DNA from 2 places in the Streptomyces sp. NPDC048211 genome. Region 2 is predicted to be linked to the other one. Evidence: riboswitches for the same ligand, from Rfam matches in the RefSeq annotation. Region 2 holds a riboswitch; the other holds the start of a gene.
What was found. Region 2 has a riboswitch for ZMP and ZTP ahead of ACGFZA_RS36585 (phosphoribosylaminoimidazolecarboxamide formyltransferase). Riboswitches for the same ligand answer to the same signal wherever they lie in the genome.

Region 1: it holds a riboswitch for ZMP and ZTP, as region 2 does, so the genes downstream of both, ACGFZA_RS39245 (bifunctional 5,10-methylenetetrahydrofolate dehydrogenase/5,10-methenyltetrahydrofolate cyclohydrolase) here and ACGFZA_RS36585 (phosphoribosylaminoimidazolecarboxamide formyltransferase) in region 2, are expected to answer to the same signal.

What each region holds. Positions count from the first base shown of each region.
Region 1 is NZ_JBIDAD010000021.1:56,349-71,291, forward strand. Features, by position in the region: gene ACGFZA_RS39235 (right-handed parallel beta-helix repeat-containing protein) at 1-811, shown strand, start outside; gene ACGFZA_RS39240 (glycoside hydrolase N-terminal domain-containing protein) at 973-3,405, shown strand; ZMP/ZTP riboswitch at 3,831-3,916, shown strand; gene ACGFZA_RS39245 (bifunctional 5,10-methylenetetrahydrofolate dehydrogenase/5,10-methenyltetrahydrofolate cyclohydrolase) at 3,939-4,796, shown strand; gene ACGFZA_RS39250 (molybdopterin-dependent oxidoreductase) at 4,811-7,558, opposite strand; gene ACGFZA_RS39255 (FAD binding domain-containing protein) at 7,555-8,376, opposite strand; gene ACGFZA_RS39260 (PucR family transcriptional regulator) at 8,591-10,144, shown strand; gene ACGFZA_RS39265 (lamin tail domain-containing protein) at 11,010-11,495, shown strand; gene ACGFZA_RS39270 (hypothetical protein) at 11,873-12,046, opposite strand; gene ACGFZA_RS39275 (hypothetical protein) at 12,278-12,592, shown strand; gene ACGFZA_RS39280 (EF-hand domain-containing protein) at 12,835-13,047, shown strand; gene ACGFZA_RS39285 (hypothetical protein) at 13,393-13,590, opposite strand; partial or broken gene ACGFZA_RS39290 (hypothetical protein) at 13,601-13,690, opposite strand; gene ACGFZA_RS39295 (multicopper oxidase family protein) at 13,821-14,654, opposite strand; gene ACGFZA_RS39300 (multicopper oxidase domain-containing protein) at 14,661-14,943, opposite strand, start outside.
Region 2 is NZ_JBIDAD010000014.1:143,625-158,567, forward strand. Features, by position in the region: gene ACGFZA_RS36505 (ferrochelatase) at 1-528, shown strand, start outside; gene ACGFZA_RS36510 (inositol monophosphatase family protein) at 578-1,396, shown strand; gene ACGFZA_RS36515 (hypothetical protein) at 1,515-1,688, opposite strand; gene ACGFZA_RS36520 (response regulator transcription factor) at 2,104-2,757, shown strand; gene ACGFZA_RS36525 (sensor histidine kinase) at 2,763-3,992, shown strand; gene ACGFZA_RS36530 (DUF4193 domain-containing protein) at 4,398-4,694, shown strand; gene ACGFZA_RS36535 (hypothetical protein) at 4,708-5,691, shown strand; gene ACGFZA_RS36540 (DUF3093 domain-containing protein) at 5,772-6,233, opposite strand; gene ACGFZA_RS36545 (PaaI family thioesterase) at 6,292-6,876, shown strand; gene dut (dUTP diphosphatase) at 6,876-7,409, shown strand; gene ACGFZA_RS36555 (DUF3710 domain-containing protein) at 7,411-8,175, shown strand; gene kdpF (K(+)-transporting ATPase subunit F) at 8,502-8,591, shown strand; gene kdpA (potassium-transporting ATPase subunit KdpA) at 8,599-10,263, shown strand; gene kdpB (potassium-transporting ATPase subunit KdpB) at 10,290-12,386, shown strand; gene ACGFZA_RS36575 (potassium-transporting ATPase subunit C) at 12,393-13,070, shown strand; gene ACGFZA_RS36580 (ABC transporter ATP-binding protein) at 13,179-13,913, shown strand; ZMP/ZTP riboswitch at 13,951-14,034, shown strand; gene ACGFZA_RS36585 (phosphoribosylaminoimidazolecarboxamide formyltransferase) at 14,066-14,943, shown strand, end outside.

The sequences.
Region 1 (14,943 bases), on a different contig from region 2:
GTACCCCGAGTACGACCGGCAGATCGAGATGCCCCGCAACCGCTTCGGCGCCGTCACCGTGACCAACAGCAAGGACATCACCCTGTCCCGGCTGCACATCTCCGACACCGGTTTCCACGCGGTGTACGCCCTCTTCGCCAACGACGGACTGACGGTCAGGGACAGCCTGCTGGAGAACATCGGCGGCGACGGCATCAAGGTGGAGGGCCCGTACCCCGGCGAGGGCAACACCTCCAACGGTCACCTGCTGACCAACAACTACATCACCCACTACGGCGAACTGGTGCCCGGCGACGCCTCCGGCATCGAGCTCATGAACACCGGTCACAACACGATCAGCCACAGCCACATCAAGCACAGCGCGCGCTACGGCATCAGCCTCGAAGCGCGGCCCGAGGTCGCGCCTGCGGACGACTACGCCCGCGACAACACCTTCGAGTACCTGCGCATCGACCAGGCGGGCCTGGACAGCGGTGACATGGGCGCCTTCTACACCTACGGCGTCAGCAACGTCGAACCGCACACGATCGACAACCACGTCCGCCAGATGGTCATCGGCGATGTGATTCCGGACGGTTCCATGCCGGACAGCGGAACCCGCGGTGTCCACATGGACGCCGGCGGCTGCGGCTTCAGCTTCGAGGACATCGAGGTCGGCAAGACCACCGACCAGAGCTACCAGAGCTACCAGTGCAACGACGTGAAGAACGCCAACTGGGAAGACGGCTACGACGCCTCGAAGATGGAGTACGACAAGATCGGTGTCTCCGCCGACTTCCCGTACCCGCTGCCCGAGGGCGACACCCAGTGACCGGTCACTGACCGGACACCGCCAGAGGTACGGGCCCGCCCCCGGGACCGGCGACGGCCCCCGCCCGTACGGGCCCGTACCTCCGCACCCCGGGGCGGGAGGCGGCCGCGCTCCCCGCCCCGTCACCCGCCCGCACCGCACCCCACATCTGGAGGCACCCCATGTCCGAGTTGTCCCGGCGCAACGTCCTGGCCGTTGCCGGAGCATCCGCGGCGTCGATGGCCCTGAGCGCCGGAAGCGCGCAGGCGGCCGGTGCGGCCGGTGACGCCGCGCCGGCGGCCGGCGGCTCCGTGCACGGACCCAACCCCATGCGCCTGTGGTACCGGTCCCCGGCGGCGGAATGGCTCGAGGCGCTCCCGGTCGGCAACGGCCGGATCGGCGCCATGGTCTTCGGCGGCACCGACACCGAACGGCTCCAGCTCAACGAGGACAGCGTGTGGGCCGGAGGCCCGCACGACTACGTCCGTCCCGGTGCCGGAACACACCTGGACGAGATCCGCCGCCTGGTGGTGGAGGAGAAGTGGAACCAGGCGCAGCGGCTCATCGACACCGACTTCATCGGCAGCCCCTCCGAGCAGGTCGCCTACCAGGTGCTCGGCGACCTCGAACTCGCCTTCGACACCGCGGGTGAGGTGACCGACTACGAACGCGAGCTGGACCTGGAGACCGCCGTCGTACGCACCGGCTACACGCGCGCCGGAGTCCGCCATGTGCGAGAGGTCTTCGCCAGCAGCCCCGACCAGGTCATCGTCGTACGGATGACCGCCGACACACCGGGAGCCATCGGTTTCACCGCGCGCTTCACCACTCCGCAGCGGGCGACCGTCGCCACCGTGGACGCGCACACCGTCGCACTCGACGGGGTCAGCGGCGACTGGTACGGCCTGCCCGGGTCCGTGCGCTTCCGTGCGCTCGCCCGGGCGCGGACCGAGGGGGGCCGCGTGTCCACCGCCGACGGCGCGCTGACCGTCGAGGGAGCCGACAGCGTGACCCTGCTGATCTCCATGGCGACCAGTTACCGCAACTACCTGGACGCCGGAGCCGACCCCAAGGACCGGGCCCGCCGCCACCTCGCCCCGGCGGCCGTCCGGTCGTACGATCACCTGCGCTCCCGGCACGTGGGCGACTACCGGCGACTGTTCTCCCGGGTCGCCATCGATCTGGGCCCCTCGGAGCGCACCGCTCTGCCCACCAACGAGCGCATCCCGCTCTTCTCGGACGGCAAGGACCCGCAGTTCGCCGCCCTGTACTTCCAGTACGGGCGCTACCTGCTGGCCTCCTGCTCCCGGACACCCGGTCAGCCGGCCAACCTCCAGGGCCTGTGGAACGACAGCCTCAACCCGGCCTGGGAGTCCAAGTACACCGTCAACATCAACTTCGAGATGAACTACTGGCCGGCCGGCCCCGCCAACCTGGCGGAGTGCTGGGACCCGGCCGTGCAGATGGTCCACGAACTGGCCGAGTCCGGTACCCGTACCGCCAAAGCCATGTACGACGCGCCCGGCTGGGTGCTGCACCACAACACGGACGGCTGGCGGGGGACCGCGCCCGTGGACGCCGCGCAGTACGGCATGTGGCCGACCGGTGGCGCCTGGCTCTGCCTGATGCTCTGGGACCACTACCGCTTCACGGGCGACCGGGGCGAGCTGAGCCGCAACTACCCGGTGATGAAGGGCGCGGTCGAGTTCTTCGCCAACACGCTCGTCGTGGACGCGAAGACCGGCTGGCTCGTCACCAACCCCTCGCAGTCCCCCGAGGTCACCCATCACCAGGACGAGGGCGAGAGCGTCAGCATCTGTGCCGGTCCCACCATCGACATGCAGCTCCTGCGGGACCTGTTCGACGCCTACCGGAAGGCCGCCCGGGAACTGGGCCGGGACCCCGGATTCGTCGAGCGGGTCAGTGAGATCCGCGACCGCCTCGCGCCCACGAGGGTCGGGTACCTCGGCCAGATCCAGGAGTGGCTGGAGGACTGGGAGGAGGCCGCGCTGGTCCGCAGCCGTCATGTGTCCCACCTCTACGGCGTCTTCCCGAGCGCGCAGATCAATCCGCGCACGACTCCCGAACTCGCCGCCGCCGCGGTGAAGAGCCTGGAACTGCGCGGAACGGCAGGTCAGGGATGGTCCCTCGCCTGGAAGATCAACATGTGGGCCAGGCTCCTGGACCCGGCACGGGCCTACAAGCACCTGGCGGACCTGCTCACCCCCGCGCGCACCGCCCCCAATCTCTTCGACCTGCACCCGCCGTTCCAGATCGACGGAAACTTCGGCGGGATCTCCGGCATCACGGAGATGCTGCTGCAGAGCCACGCCGAGGAGATCGCCCTGCTGCCGGCGCTTCCCGCGTCCTGGCCCTCCGGCTCCTTCCGAGGGCTGCGGGCCAGGGGCGGATTCGAGGTCGACCTCGCCTGGACGGCGGACGGGATCACGCACGCCGAGGTGCGCTCGCTGCTCGGCAACCCGGTGCGTGTCCGGACCCCGCACCCGGTGGACGTCGGGGGCGCCGGAGTCGACCGGCCGGAGGAGTGCGTGGTGTCCTTCGATACCCGCCGCGGCGGCCGGTACCTGCTGACCGCCCGGCCCACGGGGCACTGACGCGGGGGAGCGGGCCACCGGGCCGACGGCGCGACGACGAGCCGCGCCGCGGCCCGGCTCCGGGCTCCCCGGGGCCTGCGGATCACGTCTGCGCCCTCACGCCGCAGAACGGTCACTGACTTCCCGCACCGGCGTGGGCACTCAGGACATCTGCCCATCCGGCTCCGCGTAGGCACAGCGATTCGGCCGGTATGCCAACGCCCGCCCGGAAAGGGGGAGGACTGGGAGCCATGGACACCATGTGTCAGTTCGAGAATTGAGTAGAGACCTGTGAGGAGGAAGGTAAAGGTCGGCACTCCGTACGCCCCAGGCATGCGGGAGGTCGCGTCGCGCCTGACGGCTACATGATGACCGCCCGTTGCTGGGGGCGGGACGGGAAGCCGGCCGGGACCATCGTGCGTGAAGTGGTGCACGCACTACAGTGCGGTGTGGGCCGTGACTGGCGCTGAGGTGGAGAACCACCGGGGAGCGGTCTGACGAGATGTCATTGCCGTGCGCCTGGGCGAGTGGTCAGCAACGCCTGGAGAGCAATGATGCCCGCGACTCAGACAGCCCAGCTCATGGACGGCACCGGTCTCGCCAAATCCATCGTCGAAGGGGCTGCGGCCAAGGCGATGGAGATCTCGCGGCGCACGGGTTCCGGTCCCTGTCTGGCGACGGTGCTGGTGGGGGAGGATCCCGCGTCGGCCACGTATGTCCGCATGAAGCGCGCGCGGTGCGCGAAGGCTGGGATCCAGTCCCGGCATATCGGACTGCCGGCCACCACCACGACCGCCGAACTGATCGATACCCTCGCCGGCCTGTCCGGTGATCCGGAAGTCCACGGGATCCTGCTTCAGCATCCTTGCGGCCCGCACATCGACGAGCGAGCGGCATTCGAGGCCATTGCCCCGGAGAAGGATGTCGACGGGGTCACGATGCATTCCTTCGCCGCGATGAGCTTCGCGCTGCCGGGCTTCGTGTCCTGCACTCCCGGCGGGATCATGCGGCTGTTGGAGGCATACGACGTCGATCTCGTCGGCAAGCACGCGGTCGTGGTGGGCCGCAGTGCGATTCTCGGCAAGCCGGCAGGGATGCTCCTTCTCGCAAGGGATGCAACGGTGACGTACTGCCACTCACGCACAGCGGACCTGCCGGAGATCGTCCGGGAAGCGGACGTCGTGGTAGCGGCCGTGGGGAGGCCCCGGCTGATCCGGGGCGAGGACATCAAGCCCGGAGCGGTGGTGATCGACGCCGGATACAACCCGGGCAACGTCGGAGACGTGGGGTTCGAGACCGCCCGCACCCGCGCCCGTCTGATCACTCCCGTGCCCGGCGGCGTCGGACCCATGACCATCGCCGTCCTGCTCGCGCAGACCGTGGAAGCCGCAGCGAACCAACTCGGCTTCTGAGAGCACTGAAGCGGCTATGAGGAGCCGCTCGCCCTGGGGTGATCCGGCCGACCGGACTGGTGGAGAGCGAGCCAGATGCGGTCGCGGGTCAGGGGGAGTCGGGTGAAGCGGATGCCGGTGGCGTCCCGCAGGGCGTTGGCGAAGGCGGGGGCGACCGGGTTGAACGGGCTCTCGCTCATGGACTTGGCGCCCAGCGGCCCGATGGCGTCCGCGGTCTCCATGAAGTGGACCTCGGTGCGGGGGACGTCGGCGTACTGGGGGAGCCGGTAGCGGCGGAAGGCGGCGGTTTCCACTGCGCCGCGGGCATCGACGCGCACACTCTCGAAGAGGGTGGCGCCGAGTGCCTGGGCGACCCCGCCCTCGACCTGCCCCCGGCACTGCATGGGGTTCATGACCTTGCCCGCGTCAGCCGCGTGCACGCTGCGCAGGATACGGACTTCGCCGGTGCCGGGGTCGACGGCGACCCGGAACCACTGGGCGTTGAAGGCGACCGAGCGTGGGGTGCCGCCGAAGTGGCCGTCGGCGGCGAACTCGACCCCGACCGCCCGGCCGGCCGCGTACAACTCCTTCAGAAGGAGGCGTCCGCCCGGGTGGAGCACCGCCTCTTCCGCCAGCCGGCAGTCGGCGCGTGGGACATGCAGGTGGGCGGCGGCGAAGTCGAGGAGCAGGTCGGCCAGGGCGCGGGTGGCGCGCAGGGTTGCCTTGCCCGCGACCACCACGCCGGTCGAGGCGAAGGCCCCCGTGTCGTGGCGCACGACGTCCGTGTCGGACTGGCGGACGGTGATCCGCTCGACGGTGGTCGACAGTTCGCCCGCCGCGATCTGCCGGTGCACGGTTGTCGTGCCGTTGCCGAACTCGGCGGTGCCCACGGCGAGATCGAAGGCGCCGTCCGGCAGCAGGACCGCGCGGGCGTCGGCGAAGTGGCCGCCGGGCGGTCCGGTCGCGATCATCGCCAGCGCGGCCCCCTCGCCCACCAGCCAGCCGTGGGGTACGGGCTCGGTGACCTGTTCCGACCGGGCGCGGCGGACGATGCCCAGACACTGGTCGAGGCCGTAACTTGCGATGTGCAGGTCCTCCTCCTCGCCGCCCGGGGAGAGCATGGGCTCGCCCGGTCCGATGATGTTCCGTTCCTTGAACTCCAGTGGATTCAGACCGAGTCGGCGGGCGAGCTCGTCGAGGGCGGACTCTACGGCGAACATCACCTGACCGAGCCCGTAGCCGCGGAAGGCGCCGGCCGGGACGGTGTGCGTGTAGACGGAGAACGCGTCGACCTTCTTGTGCGGGGCGCGGTACACGGCCGTCGACTCGCCGACACTGTGGAACATCACCGCCGGGCCGTGATTGCCGTAGGCGCCCGTGTTGGAGACGACACGCAGTTGCAGCGCGGTGAGGGTGCCGTCGCGGCGAGCGCCGAGCTTCACGCGGATGGTGAAGGGGTGGCGGGTGGTGGCACCGTAGAACTGCTCGGCACGGGTGTACTCCAGTTTCACCGGCCGGCGGAGGCGCAGAGTGGCCAGTGCGACGATGTCCTCGACGAGCATCTCCTGCTTGCCGCCGAAGCCTCCGCCGACCCGGCCCGCCTCGACCCTGACCTTGTCTTCGGGCAGGTCGTAAAGGGCGCACAGGGCCCGGCGGGTGAGGAACGGGGTCTGCGTGCTGGACCGTACGACCAGTCGCCCGTCCTCGTCGAGCCAGGCCACCGCGCCGTGCGTCTCCAGACTGGCGTGCTGGACGCGCTGGGTGTGGAAGGTCTCCTCGTACACGGCGTCGGCGTCGGCGAAGCCCGCCTCGACGTCGCCGATCTCGCCGTGGGCCTCGCCGACGACATTGGCGAGCGGGCGGGAGATCCGGGCGGTCGTCGCGTCCTTGTCGTGGACGACGGGTGCGCCCGGCTGCATCGCATCCTCCGGATCGAGGACGGCGGGCAGGACGTCGTACGTCACCTCGATGCGGCGACAGGCGTCCTCCGCGGCGGCTTCGCTCTCGGCGACGACGGCGGCGACGCGCTGGCCGATGTAGCGGACGGTGTCGTCGAGCACGCGGGTGTCGTCGGGGTCCTCCGTGGGGTGTTCGTGGCGGGCGGTGGAGAAGTGCCGTTCGGGGGCGTCGTAGTGGGTGAACACGGCGTGGACGCCGGGGACGCGCAGGGCGGCGGTGGTGTCGATGGCTGTGATGCGGGCGTGGGCGTGTAGGGAGCGCAGCAGTTTCATGTGCAACAGGCCCGGGACGTCGAGGTCGAAGGTGTAACGGGCCGTACCGGTGACGACCTGGGGGCCGGCGGGGGCGGGCAGGTTGCGCCCGACGCTCTCACCGGCCTCCGGAGCCTCGACGTGGCAGACGCCGCGCACCGCGTCCTCGATGGCCCGGTAGCCGGTGCAGCGACACAGGTTTCCCTTGAACGCCCGGGGGAGGTCGGCGAGCTGCTCCTCGTCGAGCGCCGCCGTCGTCATGAGGAAGCCGGCGGTGCAGAAGCCGCACTGGAAGCCCTGAGCGTCCAGGAACTTCCGCTGTACGGGGTGGAGTTCGCCATCTGGTGCGGCCAGGCCCTCGACGGTGGTGACCGTGCGGCCGTCGGCGCGGAAGGCAGGGTAGAGGCAGCTGTGCACGGGCTCGCCGTCGACGTGGACGGTGCATGCGCCGCAGTCTCCGGCGTCGCAGCCCTTCTTCACGCCGAACCAGCCGCGTTCGCGCAGGTAGGTGCGGAGGCACTGGCCCGGTTGCGGGTCCTCCTCGTGGCAGCGGCCGTTGACTTCGATCCTCATGCCGGCACCTCCGCGAGTTCCTGGCGGATCTCCTCCGCGTACCGGTATGCCATGTGACGCCGCCACTCCGGTAGCCCGTGGAGGTCGTCGAACCACTCGTCAGCGGCGACGGCGGACCCGATCGCCGCCCGTAGTGACTTGGCTGTCGGGGGCAACGGGAACCAGAGCCGCATCGGCCGCACGGTGGCCGCGGTGATGGTGACCGCCAGCGAACCGTCGACAGGGTCCAGCGTGCCGATGACCAGCACTCCGGAGCGCCCCAGCCCGTACAGGGATGCCTGCCGGAACGCCGTACGGCAGTCCAGCGCGCGGGCCGGCACGGTGACGGACCGCAGCAACTCGCCCTCGGCGAGGTCTTTGAGCCCTGCGCCGGTCACGAAGTCGGCGACGCGTACCTGGCGCCGCACACCGTCCTGGGCGAGCAACAGGCATTCCCCGTCCAGTGAGGCCGTCAGAGAGATCATCGGGCCCGCCGGGAGTGCGTTGCAGAGGTTCCCGCCGACGGTGGCCATGTTCCAGATCTTGAAGGAGGCCAGGAAGGCCCGGCAGCACTGCTCGACGAGCGGCGCCGCGTCGGCGTCGAGATCCTTCGCGAAGCGGGAGAGCCGGGCGATGGTGCAGGTGGCGGCGATCTCCAGGGAGCCGTCCGGGCGGAGTTCCACCGGTGTCCAGTCCGTCCGGCTCAGGTCGATCAGGCGGCGCAGGTGCGGCTGCGGTTCGGAGAACAGATAGGTGCCGCCGCCGAGCCAGGCGTCGCCCGGCCGCCAGGGCGCAGGTTGCCGGGCGTCCCGGATCTCAGCCACCGTGTTCAGGTCCATGAGCGTCAGTCAAGCAAGCCGGCCGGGCGAAAACGACTGGTTCACCACACGGAAACACACGCTTTCCCAGCCCGTTTCATGGACGATCATCCAAGAGGCATAGCGCCCGATTAGCCTTGCACTTACGATGCGATAACTCGTATCCACCTGGTGAATGCGAGATGCCGGGCACGCGCCCCCGTGCCCGGCAACCGCACAGAGAGCCAGAGCACACATGCACGTCGAACACCTCCTCAACGACGAGTCCCTCGGACTGCGCCCGCTCTGGGCCGATGACGCCCTCCTGCGCAACGAGATCAGCGGCGTGACCGTCACCGACCTGGAGCAACCCGCCCGCTTCGTGCGGCCCGGCGAGGTGGTGCTCACCGGACTGGTGTGGTGGACACCGGTGAAGGGCCAGGGGCGGGCGGAGCGATTCGTCTCCGCGCTCAAGCAGGCGGGCGCCGCAGTGCTGCTGGCAGGGGAAGAGACACGCGGCTCGGTCCCCGACGACGTGATCCAGGCGTGCGCGCGGCATGGCATACCCGTGGCCGCCGTACCCGCGCATGTGATGTTCCGGGCCGTCACCGAACGGGTCTACCTGCAGCAGTGGGGTGAGCTGAGCCGTCGGCACGCACTGCCGGAGCACATCCGCGACCGGCTGAGCCGCCTCGTTGCCCAGAACGCCGGTCCGGACGCGATCCTCACCACAGCCTTCGCCCACCTGGCGGACGCGGCCGTCGCCTACGTCCTCACCCCGGCCGGCCGCACTGTCTCGGCCACGAAGGGCGCGGACGCACTCGCCGCCCACGAGGCCGTGAGACTCCTGGCCGATGGCACCGGCGTCACGGTCCCCGTCGACTCCGACACCGCCTCCCCGTACGAACGCTGGCATCTGTATCTGCCCGACGCCGCTCCGCCCCGCTTGTTGCACGAGGTGGCCGCGGTCCTGAGCCACTGCCAGAAGAGACAGGCCCGGCACCGGGCCGCTGAACACCAGGCAGCTGAGGACCTCGGCGCGCTTCTTGCCGGAGCCGACGGCGACGCGACCGGTGTCGAGGACAGGCTGCGGGCCGCTGGGCTGCCGGCCCACGGCCCCTATCGCGTCATCACCGCCGCCACGGGTGAGCGTCGGCCGGGGCGGGCGGCGGCGGCACTCGACGAGGCGCTCGCCTGCTCCGGGCCCGGGCCCGCTGCCGTCGGGCGCCTCCCGGACGGTACCGCCTTCGCGGTGGTGCCGGAGGCGGCCGTGGCCGTGCGACTCGCCGAGATCTGGTCGCGCGTTGCCGCCGGCGACCCGCTGGTGCCGTTGCACGGCGGCATCGGATCACCGGCTGCCGGTCCCGACGGCCTGGCCGGAGCCCTGGCCGAGTCCCGCTACGCTCTGGCCTCGGCCCGCAGCACCGCTCCGGACACCTCGCTCCTGACCGACGCCTCGGCCCTCACCAGCCTCGGTACCCTGCTGAGCGGCGTTCCGGCCGAGGTCCGCACCGTATACAGCCGCACCGTCCTCGGGCCCCTGCTCGACATCGGGAGCGCGTCCGCCGCCCCGCTCCTGGAGACCCTGAGGACATTCCTGGCCTGCGACGGATCATGGGCGCGCACGGCGGAAGCCCTGCACCTTCACGTCAACACCGTCCACTACCGGGTCCGGCGCATCGAGCACTTCACCGGCCGGGACCTGTCCCGGCTCACCGACCGCCTCGACCTGTCGACCGCTCTGCTGTGCCATGCCGATGGCGTCATGAGTGATCGGTGTGCACGCTCGTCGGCTGCAACCGCCCGGTGACCGAGGCTCCGACCGAGAGGCCCCACTCTTCGACCGCCTGGCGGGTGCCCGGCGATACCAGCCGGTGGGGACCGGATTGAACTGCGTCCTCCGACCCCGACCGGAGGCATAGCAGGACCGGATCGAGGAGATCCTGGGCCGCCTCCCTGACCGGGTCTTCGCGTGAGACGAACTCGGCCGGCAGGGCGCGGTGAGTTCCCCCGCGGTACGGCGTTCGCACCGGGCAGCTGAGCCCGAAGGGCTCGCCCCCCGGTGGCCTGGTTTGTCGCGCTGCGGTCGCCGGCCCTGCTGCGGGTCCGGAGCTTCAGCAGCGCACGGTCGAGCTGATCCGACAGCTTCGAGGGTGCCCGGGGGAGGGGGCAACGCGCACCGTCTGTCGGCCGGGTGGCCCTGGGGGTGTGCGGGATCTGTAAGCCCCCGTGGAGGCAGACGTTCGCGGGATCGGGTGTGTGCGGGACGGGAGGGTACGGCCGGCGCTTCGGTGAACCGTCTCGCACGCTCGGACGACAGCGAGCCATGCGTGCGAAGAAACGTGCGGAGTGGTCGTTACGAAGATGGGGTGGGCCGTGCGGGTGGTGCGCCGGTTGGCGCCCCGGGATGTACGCCGGGGTATGGAAGGGCTTGCTGTTGATGGTTGAACGGGTGGGTGTAGCGGTCAGTGAATGTCAGGGCCACGTCTGCCGCATATGCGTGCCGGTTGCAGATGAGAGTTGCGGAAATGTCCCTAATTGGTAACCGGGTCGGGTATGCCTGTCGCGGGCCGGTTGTTCGGCGCAGTGTTCTGGTTCTCGGCCCGGGACGGGTCGAGACGGTTCCGCCCGCTACCGGCTGCTGCCGGCTGGCAGGGCACTGTTCTTGAGGAGACATCACCTTGTCTGCTTCTTCGGCTACCCGCCGTATCGCCGCGACCGTGCTTACGGCCGGTGCTCTCGTTTCGGCCGTCGCGCTGCCGGCGTCCGCGCAGGACCATGACCGCCACCACTCCCAGGCCCGGGTCGTGATCAGCGACGTCCAGGCCGACAGCCCCGGACGTGACAACGGCTCCAACCGGTCCCTGAACCGTGAGTGGATCGAAATCACCAACCAGAGCCGCCGCGCGGTGAACCTGGACGGCTGGACCCTGCGCAGCAGTGACGGCAACCGCTACCGCTTCGACGACGTCCGCCTCGCCGGCCACGCCACCGTCCGCGTACACACCGGCATCGGTCGCGACACCCGCACCGACCTCTACCAGGACCGGCACCACTACGTCTGGGACAACTACTCCGACACCGCCACCCTGCGCGACGATCGGGGTCGCACCGTCGACACCGAATCCTGGGGCCGAGGCCGTGGACACCACCACCGCTGAACCCAGGACACGAAACCGAGGACAGTGAAGGGCTGACTGCCGCCCCACGGCAGACGTCTCTTCACTCTCCTCTCCAGGGGTCCGGGCAGCCGCCCTGCCCGGACCCCTACCCCGGCCGTCCCAACTCGCCGACCGGCCCGGAGCCCGGGCATCGTGTTCCGGCCCCCGAGGCCGCCGTCACCCGGAAGCCGCTTCTTCCGGGTCTTTCCGCTGGGTTCGTCGCCATACCGCCGGGATCGAGGCGGGCGTCGCGGACGCGACGGGTCAACTGGACCGTTGACGGCTGCGTGATCAGGTCGCAGCGCCTTCCCGAACGGGGGGCGGGGCGGCTGAACGTCGGTCTCTACGAGGCATGCCGGCCCGGTCCGCAGGCGTTGTCAGAGGTGATCACGTGCGCGCCCGCTGGTGATGTGCTCGTGTGGCCAGCCGCTCTCCTCGATCGGCTGCCCGTGCAGGGGTCCGCCGGTCAGCTCGCGGTAGTCGTGGCCGGGCCGCGGCCCTGGTGCCGGGGCCTCATGCTCGGCGCCGTACACCCTTGGTGCCTGTGTCATGCGGCCGGTCTGGCGCGGCGCGATCCCGCCGCCACCGATCGGCGCGACTTCACCGGCAGGGTGCACAACTGAAGGAATGCCATGTGTGGGGCGACGAACCGCGACGAGGGGTCTCAGCAGGTCGGGCTGCTGTGCCGATGTGAGCGAAACGGGGGTCACCTCTCCCTCGGCAGAGTGATCTTTGAGCGGGGGAGACCGTGCTGCCGCGGTGATGTTGGATTGGATCAAGTTATGAACTTTCGACGTGTTACCACGGTGCTGGGTGCGGCCGCCGCCGCAATCCTCCTGTCCGTCGCGGTTCCTGCCTCGGCGCAGGCTGCGGAGGGAACACTCACCATCGACGCCACCACGTACCAGGATCCGGCCGACGGCTGTCTGAACGTCGGCGGGCCTCCTGCGCCGAGGCACTTCGTCGCCAACGACACCGGCGTCCCGGTTCTTCTCTACCCGGGCACGGACTGCCAGGGCCGTCCGGATCGCCTTGTGCTGCCCGGGGACGGGGACTTCACGCGGTTTGAATCCGTTCGCGTCGGACTGCCCGACTGACTCGACAACGAGCGGCCGGACCCCGGTCGCTGAACCTCACCCAGGAACCGGAGGCGGGGCGCCCGTGCGTCAACTCCCGCGGGACGAGTATCTGGTTCGACAACCGTGGGGCGACGTCGTCAGCCGGTGTACAGAACTGCGCTGAACCCACCCGGCTCCCGACCCGGTTTGCACGACACCGGTGCCCTTGCGGCGGCACCGCCGTACCCGACATGCGAACGACAGACAGGCAGGAAGACACTATGGGCAAGCTGACCGAGGCCGAGGCCAAGGAGCTTTTCGACACGATCGACACGGACGGAGACGGAGAGATCCGACTGCGGGAACTGAGGGACTACGGCCAGGCACACTCCGGCACCGTCCAGGACATCAAGCTCGCCGACCTCGTGCGCGGCGCCGATTCCGACGGCGACCGGAGGATCACGCTGGCCGAGTTCACGTCCTTCCTCGCCTGATAAGGCGCCGTCTGCCCCGATGGGCAGGGACTACGTTCGGTGTTACAGACGCCGGCCTCCACGGCCTCGCAGTTTCGGCGCGGTAGCACGCACTGCGAGGGCGACGATCCCGCAGGGCGTCGGGTGCGGCGGTCGGCGCGTCGTGTCGACCGCCGCACCCCCGGTCTCCCTGATTGCCGGTGAACGGGAGGCGGCGTTCGGAGCGCGAGCATCAGACGCCGGCGTGCTCAGCCGGCAGTGCCTGGCGCGGGCGGCACCAGCGGCGCAGGGCCGCTGGTGCCGCCCGCGCTGTGGGTCTCAGCCGTAGAAAGGCCAGTTGCCGCGGATGGGCTTGGGGTAGCCGGGTCAGGTCGGTTCGGTCGCGGCCAGGTCGTAGCGCACGTACTGGTCGTCCTCGAACAGGTAGCCGACGGTCGGCCTGTCCCGGCGGTTCAGCGCGGCGTCGACTCCGCGGGTGAAGGAGTGCGGTAGTCCCGGCCAGTTCCCGGCGATCTCCCTTCGGCCCGGCCACCCCCTGGTCGGCCTTGAGGTCGTAGCGCACATACTGCCGGTCCCTGAAGAACCAGGCGATGTGTCCGTCGTCCTCGGACCGCAGCACAGCGTCGATCCGACGGTAGAACCTTTCCTGCAACTCGGTCGTCATGCGAAATCCTCCAGCATTGCCGTGACGGATGAACCGTGCCGTCGCGGCAGTCGGCCCGGTTCACCCGGGCCGGATCCGTCGGGCAGTCCACACCTGGAACTGCTCCCTCGCTATTTTCGGTACACCCAGGTCACACGATGGTGTGGCCGACTCTCAGCCGTCCTTGGGTTCCCTGGCCGAAGTCCGGGACGTAGTCGACGGTCTGCATCATGCCGAGGTCTTCGTGGTGGAGCTGGTGGCAGTGCGCGATGGTGCGACCGGTGAAGTGTTCGTACGTGACGAGGAAGGTGACGGCCTGGCCGGGGGGACCTCCGGCCAGGCCGATGGTGTCGTGCCAGACGGGTGATTCCAGCCGTTCGCCGTTGCGGTGGGTGAGGAGGACCTGGTTGGTGTGGAGGTGAAAGGGGTGGTTGAACGCGTGCACGGTCTCGTCGGTGCGGACGGTCCATCGTTCGGTGGTGCCCAGGCGCAGGGTGTGGTTGGTGTAATCGGGGCTGAACAGCCCGTGGGCCGGGTCGCGGGTGAGATCACCGTTCGGGTCGGCCGCCGGGGTCGCGTTACTGCCCAGGATGCGGAAGGCGTTGGGGAAGGCCCCTGGGAAGACGCCGGGATCGGCGTGGAAGACGACCTCCCGGTCAGCCTCGGGGTTGATGATGTCACTCTCGTCGATGAACGGCCTGCCTGCCGGCAGGGGGACGGGCAGCCCCATGGCCGGTTCGAGGGGCGGGCCCGTCACCTCGATCGTCATCAGCGGTCCGGGTACCGCCTCTGCCCGGAGTTCGTACCTCCCGGGCCGAGCGCCCCGGATCAGGACGTCGGCGCGGTTGCCCATGACCAGCTCCACCGTCTCCCGCCTGACCGGTTCAGCGAAGGTGACGCCGTCCTGCGCGATCTGGTGCACCGTCATTCGGCCGTCGTGTCCGGTGACGGTGAGACGCAGTGCGGTGAACGCGGTCGCGGCCACCAGCCGTCACCGCTGGACCGCCCCGGGGCGCAGGGTGATCGTGGGATTGACCGTCCCGTTGACGGTGAAAACGGACGGGACGCCCGCCACCCAATTGCCCGCAGTGAATGCGGGGACCTTGCCGTCCCTGACTTTGAGTTCGTTCATACAGACGACGACGTCGGCAGCCGCCTTGATCTCCGGGACCTCGTCGACATCGCCTTCGACGACGATCACACCCGCCATGCCCCCGACGATCTGCTCGGCGATGGAGCCATGCAGATGCGGGTGGTACCAGTAGGTGCCGGCC
Region 2 (14,943 bases):
TCCGGCCCCGTGGAGGCGCACGGCGACGGCGGTGCCTACGTCGCCGAGCACCTGGACGTGGCACGGCTGATCGTGGCGGCGGTGGCCGAGCGGACAGGCGCCGAGTACCCCTGGAAGCTCGTCTACCAGTCCCGCAGCGGTGCCCCGCACATCCCGTGGCTGGAACCCGACATCTGCGACCACCTGGAGGCGCTGCACGGCGAAGGCGTACCCGCCGTGGTGATGGCACCGATCGGTTTCGTCTCGGACCACATGGAGGTCCTCTACGACCTGGACACCGAGGCCACGGCGAAGGCGGCCGAGCTCGGGCTCACGGTGCGCCGCTCCGCGACGGTGGGTGACGATCCGCGGTTCGCGGCGGCCGTGCGCGACCTGGTGCTGGAGCGCGCCGCCACCGAGCAGGGGCTCGGCCGGGAGCGGTGCGCGCTCGGGTCGCTCGGGGCGAGCCACGACCTGTGCCCGGTCGGCTGCTGCCCCGCCCGGGCGCTCAAGCCGGCCGCCGCGGGCGCCGACAGTCCCTACGCGTGACCCGCCACCGCCGACCTGCCCCGTCCCCCCTCACCCCCTTGGGAGCGCCGTGACCGACCCCCTGCTGTCCGAACTGCTCGACCTCGCCCTGGACGTCGCCCGCCGCGCCGGTGCCCTGCTGCGCGACGGCCGTCCCGCCGACCTGGGGGTGGCCGCGACCAAGTCCAGCCCGGTGGACGTCGTCACCGAGATGGACATCGCCGCCGAGAAGCTGATCACCGGCTTCCTGTCCGAGCGCCGCCCGCAGGACGGCTTCCTCGGCGAGGAGGGCGCCAGCTCCGAGGGCAGCAGCGGCGTCCGCTGGGTGATCGACCCGCTCGACGGCACCGTGAACTATCTCTACGGCCTGCCCACGTGGGCCGTCTCCGTCGCCGCGGAGCGCGACGGGGAGCGGATCGTGGGCGTGGTGGAGGTGCCGATGCGCCGGGAGACCTATCACGCGGTCCTCGGCGGCGGTGCGCACGCAAAGGGCGGGGCGTTCGGGGACGGCGCCCGGCTGCGGTGCCGGCCGGCACCGCCGCTCGACCAGGCGCTCGTGTCGACCGGCTTCAACTACGTCGCCGACGTCCGCGCACACCAGGCGGACGTGGCGCACGTCCTGATCCCGCGGCTGCGGGACATCAGGCGCGGTGGCTCCGCGGCGATCGACCTCTGCGACGTCGCCGCCGGCCGCCTCGACGGCTACTACGAGCGCGGCCTGCACCCGTGGGACCTGGCCGCGGGCGACCTCATCGCCCGGGAGGCCGGCGCGCTCACCGGCGGTCGCCCCGGGCTGCCCGCCGACGGCGGACTGACGGTGGCCGCGGCGCCGGGCGTCTTCGAACCCCTGCAGGCCCTGCTGGAGGAACTGGGAGCCTGGCACGACTGACCTGGGCCCGAGGTGCTCCCGGCCCGCGAGAGCCGCTCAGCGGGGCACGGGCGCACCGGAGGGAACCGAGAAGGCCCCGCGGATGCCGAGAGGCACCGCGGGGCCTTCCCATGACGGCTCAGACGCTTGTGGCGCCGATGTGAACACCGTGCTCGGCAGCGAGGCGGTGCAGGTCGTCCAGCTCGCCCTGCTCGACGTCCGCAAGGAAGTCGTCGCCCGTCTCGCGGGCCTTCGTGAGGTCGGACTCGGTGGTCTGGATGCGTTGCAGCAGACCTGCGGTGAAAGCGTCCATGAAGCGCCCCCTCATCGTGGGTCGGTGGCACGGGGGTGTGCCCGGGTTTCCCTCCGCCGAGGCGGTAGGGCGGGTGATCACGCACTCTCCGGGGGACGGAGGGGCCTGTGGCACGCCACATACAAGACGTGATCGCGGGTGTGAATTCGTCCTCCCCGGCCCAACCCTCAGAGAAACCTCAACTGGCCCGGGAATCCTTCGAATTCCCGGAAGCCGCAGGTCGGCCCGCGCCGCCTTACCGCCGGTTTATACGTGTTACGGGCAGGATGGAGCCGCGCAGACCGTGCCGAGGTGCGGTCCGGGTGGGACCACGTGTCTGTCCGGACGCTCCGCCGGTCCGCTTCGAACGGTATGAAGCTCGGCTGTGACGTTCTGTTGTGCAGTTCTGTTGTGAAGTTCTAAGGAAGGAAGCGCCGTGCGCGTACTCGTCGTGGAGGACGAGCAGCTGCTCGCCGATGCGGTGGCCACCGGACTGCGCCGTGAGGCCATGGCCGTCGATGTCGTGTACGACGGTGCCGCGGCCCTGGAGCGCATCGAGGTCAACGACTACGACGTCGTGGTCCTCGACCGGGACCTCCCCCTGGTCCACGGCGACGACGTCTGCCGCCGGATCGTCGAGCTGGGCATGCCGACCCGGGTGCTCATGCTCACCGCGTCCGGGGACGTCAGCGACCGCGTGGAGGGCCTGGAGCTCGGCGCGGACGACTATCTGCCCAAGCCCTTCGCCTTCAGCGAGCTGACCGCGCGGGTCCGGGCCCTCGGCCGCCGGACGACCGTGGCCCTGCCGCCCGTCCTGGAGCGCGCGGGGATCAAGCTCGACCCCAACCGCCGCGAGGTCTTCCGCGGCGATCAGGAGGTGCAGCTGGCTCCGAAGGAGTTCGCGGTGCTGGAGGTCCTGATGCGCAGCGAGGGCGCGGTCGTCTCGGCCGAGCAGCTCCTGGAGAAGGCCTGGGACGAGAACACCGATCCGTTCACCAACGTCGTCCGGGTCACCGTCATGACCCTGCGGCGCAAGCTCGGCGAGCCGCCGGTGATCGTCACGGTTCCCGGCTCCGGATACCGGATCTGACGCCGGTGCCCATCGTTCCGCCGACCGCGGCGCCCCCCAAACCCACCTGGGAGCCCAAGCAGCAGGAGCCCCCGTACCCCTGGCTGCGTCCGACCATCCGGATACGGCTCACGCTGCTCTACGGCGGCATGTTCCTGATCGCCGGCATCCTGCTGCTGTCGATCATCTACATGCTGGCCGCCCAGGCCCTGCACGACGGCAATGAACTGCCCTTCAAGATCGTCAACGGACAGGTGACCAGCGAGGTCTGCAGCCTGCCCGACAAGGCGTCCCCGGACAGCTTCAACGCCGCGGTGGCTGCCTGCTTCAACCACCAGCGCCAGCAGGCGCTCGACACGCTCCTGAACCGCTCGCTGCTGGCTCTCGTCGGCCTGAGCGTCATCGCCTTCGCCTTCGGCTACGCCATGGCGGGGCGGGTGCTCGCGCCGCTGGGCAGGATCACCCGCATCGCCCGCAGGGTGGCCGGAACCGATCTGTCCCGCCGCATCGAACTGGACGGGCCGGACGACGAGCTCAAGGAGCTCGCCGACACCTTCGACGACATGCTGGACCGGCTGGAGCGGGCCTTCACCGCGCAGCAGCGGTTCGTCGGGAACGCGTCGCACGAGCTGCGCACCCCCCTGGCGATCAACCGCACGCTGCTGGAGGTCCACCTCTCCGATCCGCAGGCGCCCCAGGAGCTCCAGCAGCTGGGCAAGACACTGCTGGCCACCAACGAACGCAGTGAGCAGCTCGTGGAGGGCCTGCTGCTGCTCGCCCGCAGCGACAACCAGATCGTCGAGCGCAAGCCCGTCGACCTGGCCGAGGTGGCCTCCCGTGCGCTGGACCAGGCGCGGGGCGAGGCGGAGGCCAAGGGCGTGGAGATGCGCGCCACGCTGACCCCGGCCGTCGTCCAGGGCAACGGTGTCCTGCTGGAGCGGATCGCGCTGAACCTCGTACAGAACGCGGTGCGCTACAACGTCCCGGCGGACGGCTGGGTCGAGGTCCGTACCGAGCTGCTGCCGGGGCAGGCCCTGATGGTCGTCACGAACACCGGACCCGTGGTGCCGGCCTATGAGATCGACAACCTCTTCGAGCCCTTCAGAAGGCTGCGTACGGAGCGGACGGGCAGCGACAAGGGGGTGGGTCTCGGCCTGTCGATCGCACGCTCCGTGGCGCGCGCTCACGGCGGCCGTATCATCGCCGAGCCCCGCGAGGGCGGTGGTCTTGTGATGCGCGTCTCACTGCCTGTCTGAGAAGCTGGGCGCGGCGGAATGTGCACGGATTATTTTTGTTCGCTTTGAGCGGAATTTTCGGGACTCGCTCCCGGAGAGGCCGTGTGTGATCGATCACAGGAGCGATTTTCCGCCCGTCCACGCTCCGTGATCAGGGATCCCTCCGGAAAACCGGCAAAAGTCGGGTTTTCGGGGGCCGATATCACGGGAAGTACACGGGGTGGCGCTGGCAAACGGTGCCGCCGGGACCGTGTACGGTCCCCATCGCCACCCAAGCCGATCACTCTCGAGCGGTCCTTTTGGGTGTCGATTGAGTAACAGACCTTGATGTGAGGCAAAATCTCCGCCTCGGGTCGGGCACAAGTCCGGCCTCTCACGCGTTACGTGCGCTGAGACACCGCAGACACCCAGAGGGGGAGAGCGACAATGGCAACGGATTACGACACCCCACGCAAGACCGACGACGACGTCGATCAGGACAGCCTTGAAGAGCTCAAGGCTCGCCGGAGCGACAAGACGGCTTCCGCCGTCGACGTCGACGAATTCGACGCGGCCGAAGGACTGGAGCTGCCCGGCGCAGACCTGTCCAACGAAGAGCTGGCCGTAAGGGTCCTGCCCAAGCAGGCCGACGAATTCACGTGCATGAGCTGCTTCCTCGTGCACCACCGCAGTCAGCTGGCCCGCGAGAAGAACGGCCAGCCGATCTGCCGCGACTGCGACTGAGGTCCGGTCGGCCGTGGCAGGGGACACACCGTTCCGGAAGCGGCGCACCCGGCGCAAGGAAGGGCCGGAGGCGCAACAGGGCGGTACAGGCCCGGCAGAGGGCGTAGCAGCGCCTGCCGAGCGGTCCGCCCTGCCACCCACGCCGGGCGAACAGGACGACGAGCGGGGCCGGTCGGCCTCGCTCGAAGCAGTCGAAGCGGCTGTGGCCGCCATCGAGGCGGCTGCGGAAGTCGACGCGGCCGACAGGGCCGGACAGGTCGACAGGACGGAGCCCGTGACCGGGGCAGGCCGTCTGAAGTCAGTGAAACGGGGCGTACGCAAGGGCGGGGAGAGCGCCAAGGCGGCGATCGGTCATATCGCCGACCTGATCATCGATATCGCTCCCCGCGTCCCTGTGCGCGACCTCGCCACTCTGCGCAGGCAGTTCCCGGGCCTGGGGCCCGAGGAGATCGCCGACCGGCTCATCGCCGGCGCGAGCAGGGCCACCGCGACCGTTGGCGCCGGAATCGGCGCGGCGGCCATGATGCCCGTGCCGCCGGCCATGCTGGCCGAGCTGGCCGCGGAGATCACCGGTGTGGCCGCGATCGAGATGAAGCTCGTCGCCGAACTGCACGAGGTCTACGGACAGCGCCCGCCGGGCGGTATCGGACGGCGCTCCAACGCCTACCTCACGTCCTGGACGGAGGAGCGCGGCATCGACGTCACCCACCCCACGACGGTCAACGCGGCGCTCGGCGGCCAGATGAAGCGCGAGCTCCGCCAGCAGATCATGAAGCGCACCGTGCGGGATCTGCCCAACCTCATCCCGTTCATGATCGGCGCCGCCGTCGGCGCGATGATGAACCGGCGCGACACCAAAAAACTCGCCGAGCGGATCAGGAAGGACCTGCGCAAGCGCCAGGTCCCCTGGGACCGGCTGACGGAACTGCCGCCGCTGGAGCGCCCGGAGCGCCCGTACACCGCCCTGCCCGGGGATCCGAAGGGCCTGGAGGGCTGAGAAGCCCGGTGCGGGCCGCACGAGACCTGCGCGGTCCGCGCGAGACCTGCAGAGCCCGCGCGAACCGGCCGGGGCCCGGGTCAGGCCGCCGGGGCCGCCGCCTTCAGGGCCGCCGCGAGCGCCTGCGGCTCGCGCGTCGACAGATAGACGTACGGGGTCGGGTCCTGCGGGTCGGTCACCTCCACGCGCACCGCGGTGGGGATGTAGCTGCGCAGCAGCATGAACGCCCGGGTGTCCGCCTTGTACGAGCGCCAGGCGCGTGCCTCCTCGGCGCCCAGCACCTCGGCATCGCCGAGCGCCGACACGGGGATCCGCGCGTCGCCCGCGACGAGGGCGCCGGCCACCACCCGGATCCGGGCGGAGCCGTACGAGCTGACCGCCACCGCCGACAGGGCGGTGCCGCCCGCCAGCCCGGCGAGCAGCGGCAGGGTGCCCAGTGGCAGGAGCATCAGCGCACAGGCGATGCCGACCAGGACGGCGATCAGCCACCACGAACGGGGTGCGGTGAGACGTTCGTCGAAGGGCGGGGTGGAAGGCTGCATGGACCCAAGCTTGGCACGGCGCGACCTGCGGGTACCCGCGCGGGTAAGGTCTGCGCCTGTGAGTGGAACATCTGCGGCTCTGAAGCCCCCGGCCGACGCGGTGAAACCGGTCCGGCACCCCGACGCCCCGGCACCCGGCGAGCTGCTGGGCGCGCACTACGAACACTGTTTCGGATGCGGCGACGGACAGCCGCACGGGCTGCACCTCCAGGCGCGGGCCGGCGAGGGTGTCGGCGTCACCGCCGAGTTCACCGTGCAGGCCGCCCACCAGGGCGCTCCGGGCCTCGCTCACGGCGGCGTGCTGGCCACCGCCCTCGACGAGACGCTCGGCTCGCTGAACTGGCTGCTGCGCGTGATCGCGGTGACCGGACGGCTGGAGACCGACTTCGTCCGCCCCGTGCCGGTGGACACCGTGCTGTTCCTGGACGCCGAGGTCACCGCCGTGCACGGCCGGAAGATCTACTCCCGGGCGACCGGCCGGATCGGCGGCCCGGACGGGCCCGTGGCGGTCCGGGCCGAGGCCCTGTTCATCGAGGTCAAGGTCGACCACTTCATCGACAACGGCCGCCCGGCGGAGATCCGGGCGGCGATGGCCGATCCCGACCAGGTCAAGCGGACCCGTGCCTTCGAGGTGAACCCGTGATGCGCCATCCCGTCGATGTCCTGATCCGCCGGGTCGACCCGGACGTGCCGATTCCGGCCTACGGGCACCCGGGCGACGCCGGGGCGGACCTGGTCACCACCGAGGCCGCCGAACTGGCGCCGGGCGAGCGGGCCGTACTGCCGACCGGGGTTTCGATCGCCCTGCCGGACGGGTACGCGGCGTTCGTGCACCCTCGGTCCGGTCTCGCCGCACGCTGCGGAGTCGCCCTCGTGAATGCTCCGGGGACGGTGGATGCCGGGTACCGTGGAGAGATCAAGGTGATCGTCATCAATCTCGACCCGCGCGAGTCCGTGCGGTTCGAGCGGTTCGACCGGATTGCCCAACTGGTCGTGCAGCAGGTCGAGAAGGTGCGCTTCCACGAAGTGTCGGAGCTTCCCGGTTCGGCGCGGGCCGAAGGGGGCTTCGGGTCCACCGGCGGTCATGCCGCCGTTGATGTTGATGGCGTCCGGGGCGGGGTTCCCCAGGGCGGGAACAGCTACGCTTCGGTCGAATCCGACCGGGAAGGAAAGTGACGTGTTCGGACGTCGCAAGAACAGTGGTTCCGCCGATGACACGGCGGACGAAGCGCGCGAGGCCGAGCAGGTCGTCGACGAGCGGGATGGCGCCGAGAGCGGATCGCGCCGGACGAACCTTCCGCCGGCACCGCGGCCGGACGGCCCGTGGGACATCGACGAGGTCTCCCAGCCCGGCGAGGGCAGGGTCGACCTGGGCGGCATCTTCGTGCCCGGTGTCGAGGGCATGGAGCTGCGCGTAGAGGTCGCCGGTGACGCGATCGTCGCCGCCACGGTCGTGCTGCGCGACAGCGCGATCCAGCTGCAGGCCTTCGCAGCCCCCAAGAAGGAGGGCATCTGGGGCGAGGTCCGCGAGGAGATCGCCTCCGGTATCACCCAGCAGGGCGGCATCATCGACGAGGTCGAGGGCCCGCTGGGCTGGGAACTGCGTGCGCAGGTCCCCGTACAGCTTCCCGACGGGGCGAACGGCGTGCAGATGGTGCGCTTCGTCGGTGTCGACGGTCCGCGCTGGTTCCTGCGCGGAGTGATCTCCGGACAGGGTGCCGTGCAGCCGGAGGCCGCCGGCCTCCTGGAGACGGTCTTCCGGGACACCGTGGTCGTCCGCGGCGACGGCCCGATGGCGCCGCGCGACCCGATCGTCCTCAAGCTCCCCAACGACGCCCAGATGGTCCCCGAGGGCGTCCAGCAGGAGGAGCAGGAGGGCTCGAAGTTCTCGGGCGGCATGGCCGGCCTGCAGCGCGGTCCCGAGATCACCGAGGTGCGCTGACCCGCACCCCGTAAGCACCGGCCGGTGGCCCGTACCCCCTCGAAGGGGTACGGGCCACCGGCTTCTGTGCGTCCGGGGGCGGAGCAGGGCGCCGGCGGCCCGTATGGGGCGCGTATCGGGCACGTACAGGCGCCGTCAAGGCCGCGCCCGTCCCCGTATGGAAGCCATCAACGCAGGTCACGGAGGTGCGGGAGGGAGGTTTGCTCAGGAGGTCCGAGAAATCCGCACCTCATCCAGGAGCACCCGATGGCCGACCTGGCCTTCGTCGTCACCACGATCGCGGTCTTCGCGCTGGTGGCACTCATTGCCAAGGGGGTGGCGAAGCTGTGACTGCCGAAAACGTGGTCGGCCTCGTCGTCGCCGTAGCCCTGCTGGGCTATCTCGTCCTCGCCCTTCTGTACCCGGAGAGGTTCTGAGCCCGATATGAGCCCCGTCCTCGCCGGCGTGCTCCAGGTACTCGCGCTCGTCGTGGCGCTGGGTCTGGCGTACCGCCCGCTCGGTGACTACATGGCCGGCGTCTACTCCTCCCCGAAGCATCTGCGGGTGGAGAAGTGGATCTACAAGGCCATCGGCGCCGATCCGAACACGGCAATGCGCTGGCCCGCCTATCTGCGCGGCGTCCTCGCCTTCTCCGCCGCGAGCGTCCTCTTCCTGTACCTGCTGCAGCGGCTCCAGGGCTCGCTGCCCGGTTCGCTCGGCTTCGCCTCGATCGACCCCGATCAGGCGTTCAACACCGCGGCGTCGTTCGTCGCGAACACCAACTGGCAGTCGTACTACGGCGAGCAGGCCATGGGCCACGTCGTGCAGACCGGCGGCCTCGCGGTGCAGAACTTCGTGTCGGCATCCGTCGGCATCGCCGTCGCGGTGGCACTCGTCCGCGGTTTCTCCGCCACCCGCAGCGGTGAACTCGGCAACTTCTGGTCCGACCTGGTGCGTGGCACCGTACGGATCCTGCTGCCGATCGCGGTGATCGGCGCGCTCGTGCTGGTCGCCTGCGGAGCGATCCAGAACTTCTCGGGTATCCACGAGGTCGGGCAGTTCACGGGCGGCTCACAGCAGTGGAACGGCGGCGCGGTCGCCTCGCAGGAGGTCATCAAGGAACTGGGCACCAACGGCGGCGGCTACTTCAACGCCAACTCGGCCCACCCCTTCGAGAACCCCAACGGGCTCTCCAACCTCTTCGAGATCTTCCTGATCCTCGTCATCCCGTTCGCCCTGACGCGCACCTTCGGCCGCATGGTCGGCTCGCTCAAGCAGGGGTACGCGATCCTCGCGACGATGGGCGTCATCTGGCTCGGCTTCACCGCGCTGATGATGTGGACCGAATTCGCCCACCACGGACCCGCGTTCGAGATCGCGGGCGGGGCGATGGAGGGCAAGGAGAACCGGTTCGGTGTCGGTGGCTCGTCCATCTTCGCGGTCGCCACCACCCTCACCTCGACCGGTGCGGTGAACTCGTTCCACTCCTCGTACACCGGCCTCGGCGGCGGCATCACGATGCTCGGCATGCAACTCGGCGAGATCGCGCCCGGCGGTACAGGCTCCGGTCTCTACGGGATGCTGATCATGGCCGTCATCGCGGTGTTCATCGCCGGCCTGATGGTCGGGCGCACGCCGGAGTACCTGGGCAAGAAGATCGGCACCCGCGAGATCAAGCTCGCCGCCTGCTACATCCTGATCACGCCGGCCCTGGTGCTCTGCTTCACCGCCGTCGCGATGGCCCTGCCCACGCCGGGCAACTCGATGACCAACTCCGGCGCGCACGGCTTCTCGGAGATCCTCTACGCCTACACCTCCGGCGCCAATAACAACGGCTCGGCGTTCGCCGGGCTCAACGCGGACACCCAGTGGTTCAACACCACGATCGGGCTCGCGATGCTGCTGGGCCGGTTCCTGCCCATGGTGTTCGTCCTGGCCCTGGCCGGCTCGCTCGCCGAGCAGCGGCCCGTACCGGCCACCGTCGGCACCCTCGGCACGCACAAGCCGCTCTTCAGCGGGCTGCTGGTCGCCACCATCATGATCATCGCCGGTCTGACCTACTTCCCGGCCCTCGCTCTGGGGCCGCTGGCCGAGGGGCTGGCGTCATGACCATCCGTACGAAGCAAGAGGACGCGATGTCCACAGTCACGCCGGCCCGCGCGCCGCACCAGGACACCCAGGCCGGGACCGTTCCCGAAGGGCGCGTCGGCGCCGGGCTGTTCGACCCCCGGATGCTGATCGCCTCCTTCCCCGACGCGATACGCAAGCTCGACCCCCGGACCATGGTCAAATCCCCGGTGATGTTCGTGGTGCTGATCGGTTCGGTGCTCACCACCGTGCTCGCCGTTCTGGACCCGACGGACTGGTTCGGCTGGGCGATCGCCGTCTGGCTGTGGCTCACGACGATCTTCGCCAACCTGGCGGAGGCCGTCGCCGAGGGCCGCGGCAAGGCCCAGGCCGACACCCTGCGCAAGGCCAAGACCGACACCGTCGCCCGCAGGCTGACCGGGGCGGCAGAGGAACGGATCCCCGGAACCGACCTGCGCATCGGCGATCTGGTCGTCTGCGAGGCCGGCGACATCATTCCGGGGGACGGAGATGTCGTCGAGGGCGTCGCCAGCGTCGACGAGTCCGCGATCACCGGCGAATCGGCCCCGGTCATCCGGGAGTCCGGCGGAGACCGCAGCGCCGTCACCGGCGGTACGAAGGTGCTCTCCGACCGCATCGTCATCAAGATCACCACCAAGCCCGGCGAGACCTTCATCGACCGGATGATCGCTCTGGTCGAGGGCGCGGCCCGGCAGAAGACGCCCAACGAGATCGCCCTGAACATCCTCCTGGCGTCCCTCACCGTCGTCTTCCTGCTCGCCGTCGTCACCCTCCAGCCCTTCGCGGTCTACGCCGGCAGCGAGCAGTCCATGATCGTGCTGGCCGCGCTGCTGGTCTGCCTGATCCCGACCACCATCGGCGCGCTGCTCTCGGCGATCGGCATCGCCGGCATGGACCGTCTCGTGCAGCGCAATGTGCTCGCCATGTCCGGGCGCGCCGTCGAGGCGGCGGGTGATGTCTCGACGCTGCTGCTCGACAAGACCGGCACCATCACCCTCGGCAACCGGCAGGCAGCCGCGTTCCTCCCCGTCCCGGGTGTGACGGAGGCCGAACTGGCCGACGCCGCCCAGCTCTCCTCGCTGGCCGACGAGACGCCCGAGGGCCGGTCCGTGGTGATCCTCGCCAAGGAGAAGTACGGCCTGCGCGAGCGTCACCAGGGCGAGCTCGCCCACGCCGCGTGGGTGGCGTTCACCGCCCAGACCCGGATGTCGGGTGTGGACGTGGACGGCCGCAAGGTCCGCAAGGGCGCGAGCGGATCGGTCGTCGCCTGGGTGAGGGAACGGGGCGGCAGCGTCTCCCCGGACGCGCAGGCGCTCACCGACCGCATCGCGCAGGCCGGCGGCACCCCGCTGCTGGTGGCCCGCGAGGACGCGGACGGTGCCCGGGTCCTGGGTGTCATCCACCTGAAGGACGTGGTCAAGGAGGGCATGCGCGAGCGGTTCGACGAGCTGCGCAGGATGGGCATCCGCACGGTCATGATCACCGGCGACAACCCGCTGACCGCGAAGGCCATCGCCGAGGAGGCGGGCGTCGACGACTTCCTCGCCGAGGCCACGCCCGAGGACAAGATGGCCCTCATCAAGCGGGAGCAGGCCGGCGGCAAACTCGTCGCGATGACCGGCGACGGCACGAACGACGCCCCGGCGCTGGCCCAGGCCGATGTCGGCGTGGCCATGAACACCGGAACCTCGGCCGCCAAGGAGGCCGGGAACATGGTGGACCTGGACTCCAACCCGACCAAGCTCATCGAGATCGTCGAGATCGGCAAGCAGCTCCTGATCACCCGGGGCGCACTGACGACGTTCTCCATCGCCAACGACGTCGCCAAGTACTTCGCGATCATTCCCGCGATGTTCGCCGTGGTCTACCCGGGCCTGGACAAGCTCAACATCATGGACCTGTCCTCGCCGCGGTCCGCGATCCTGTCCGCCGTGATCTTCAACGCGCTGATCATCGTCGCGCTGGTCCCGCTCGCGCTGAAGGGCGTCCGGTACCGGCCCAGCGGGGCCGACTCCATGCTCCGGCGGAACCTCTGCGTCTACGGGCTGGGCGGCCTGGTCGCCCCGTTCATCGGCATCAAGATCATCGACCTGATCATCTCCCTCATCCCCGGAATCGGCTGACCTGCCATGAACACCTCCCTCGGAAACTCCGCCCGCCTGTTCGGGGCCGGGCTGCGCGCCCTGCTCGTCCTCACCCTGGTCTGCGGCGTCATCTACCCGCTCGCCGTCACCGGCGTCGCGCAGGGCCTCATGCCCGGCCACGCCAACGGCTCCGAGATCAGCTCCCATGGCAAGGTCGTCGGCTCCGAACTCATCGGCCAGCGCTACGACCTCCCCCTCAAGAAGGGCCAGGAGACCCCGGACCCCGACCTCAGGTGGTTCCAGCCCCGCCCCTCCAACGGCCTCGGCACCAACAGCGTCAACACCCAGTACTCGCTGATCCTCTCCGGCGCGACCAACCGCTCCGGCGACAACAAGGAACTCATCGACTGGGTCACCGCCGCCAAGGCCGCCGTGGTCAAGGACAACTCCGTCCCCGGCCACCCCGTCAGCCCCTCCCAGGTACCGGCCGACGCCGTCACCTCCTCCGGCTCGGGCCTCGACCCCGACATCTCCCCGGCCTACGCCGACCTCCAGGTCAACCGTGTCGCGGCACGCAACCACCTCGACGCCGCGCAGGTCGCCCGGCTCGTCGACCAGCACACCGACGGCCGCATCCTCGGCTTCGTCGGCGAACCCCGCGTCAACGTCCTCCAGCTCAACATCGCGCTGAAGCAGCTCGCGCACGAGGCCGGAACGCGCTGAACACCCCGAATGCCCGGGTCCGGCCACCACGGCCGGGCCCGGGCATTGCCCGGCCCCGTGCCGCATGCACATACTGGCGGCCGACAGGACCGACACACGGGGAGCGACATGACCGAGAGCACTGCCGCCACGGGCACCGGCGGGGAGGGCGGCACGACCGTCGCCGAGCGGCCGATGGTCCGGATCGAGGACCTGCACCGCTCCTACGGCTCCGGGGCCGGCGCCGTGCACGCGCTGCGCGGCGTGTCCTTCGAGGTGCCGCGCGGTGAGCTCGTCGCCCTCAAGGGGCGTTCCGGCTCCGGCAAGACGACCCTCCTCAACCTGGTCGGCGGCCTCGACACCCCCGACAGCGGCCGGATCACGGTGGACGGCACGGATCTCTCCACGCTCGGCGAGAACGGGCTGCTGGAGCTGCGCCGCGACCGGGTCGGCTTCATCTTCCAGTCGTTCGGCCTGATCCCGATCCTGACCGCGGCGGAGAACGTCGGCGTGCCCCTGCGGCTGCGCAAGGCCGATCCGCGCGAGCGCGAGGAGCGGGTCTCGCTGCTCCTCTCCCTGGTCGGCCTCGCCGATCACGCCGCTCAGCGCCCCGGCGAGCTCTCCGGCGGCCAGCAGCAGCGCGTCGCGATCGCCCGCGCGCTCGCCAACCGGCCCGCCCTGCTGATCGCCGACGAGCCCACCGGACAGCTCGACGCGGAGACCGGCCTCGCGGTGATGGAACTGCTGCGCGCCGTCGTCCACAGCGAGGGCGTCACCGCGCTCGTCGCGACCCACGACGCCCAGCTGCTCGGCCTCGCCGACCGCGTGCTGGAGCTCAGCGACGGGCACATCATCGAGCACTGACAGCGGAGTTGGCGGCTTTGCACCGGGTTCCCTAGAATCGCCGCGTCGTGACTGGCGAGGGTGGATCACCACCGGGGAGCGACCCTCCACGGAGGAGCCGCCGACCGCCTGGGCGCTCCGTCGGCCCGTCCGACCTGGAGTGTCCAGTGCGCATGCGTTACGGAATGAACCCCCAGCAGGCCGCCGCCGAAGCCGCTCCCGTACATCCGGGGCGCCCGCCGCTGAAGGTGCTGAGCGGTGTCCCGTCCTATATCAACTGGCTCGACGCCCTGAACGCCTGGCAGCTCGTCCGGGAGGCGGCGGACGTGCTCGGTGTGCCGGCCGCGACCTCGTTCAAGCACGTCTCGCCCGCCGGGGCGGCACTGGCCGGTCCGGTGGACGAGGCCGTCGCGCGCCTCCACGGCGTCGATCCCGCCACCGTCGGACCGCTGACCAGCGCCTACCTGCGGGCCCGGGACGGTGACCCCAAGTCCTCGTACGGGGACTTCGCCGCCGTCTCGCACGAGGTCGACGCCGAACTGGCCGAGCTGCTCGGCCGCGTCGTCTGCGACGGGATCGTCGCGCCGGGCTATGCGCCGGGCGTGGCCGACGCGCTGAGCCGGAAGAAGAACGGCACCTTCCTCGTCATGGAGGCCGACCCGGGCTTCACCGCCCCGGCCGCCGAGTCGCGCGAGGTCTTCGGCCTCCGGCTGTCCCAGGAGCGCGACCCCGTGCCCGTGTCCGAGGAGGCGGTCGCGGACGTCGTGACCGGCGAGGTTCCGGCCGCCTCCCGCCGGGACCTGCTGCTCGGACTCGTGGTGCTGCGCCGGACCCAGTCCAACGCGGTGTGCTACCTCAAGGACGGCATGGCCCTCGGGATCGGCGCGGGTCAGCAGTCCCGGGTGGACTGCACCCGGCTGGCCGGAGCCAAGACGGACACCTGGTGGCTCCGCAGGCATCCGCTGGTGCGTGATCTCGCCTTCCGTACGGGCATCCGCCGGCAGGAGCGGATCAACTGGCAGATCCGGCTCGTCGAGGGGGACCTGACCGC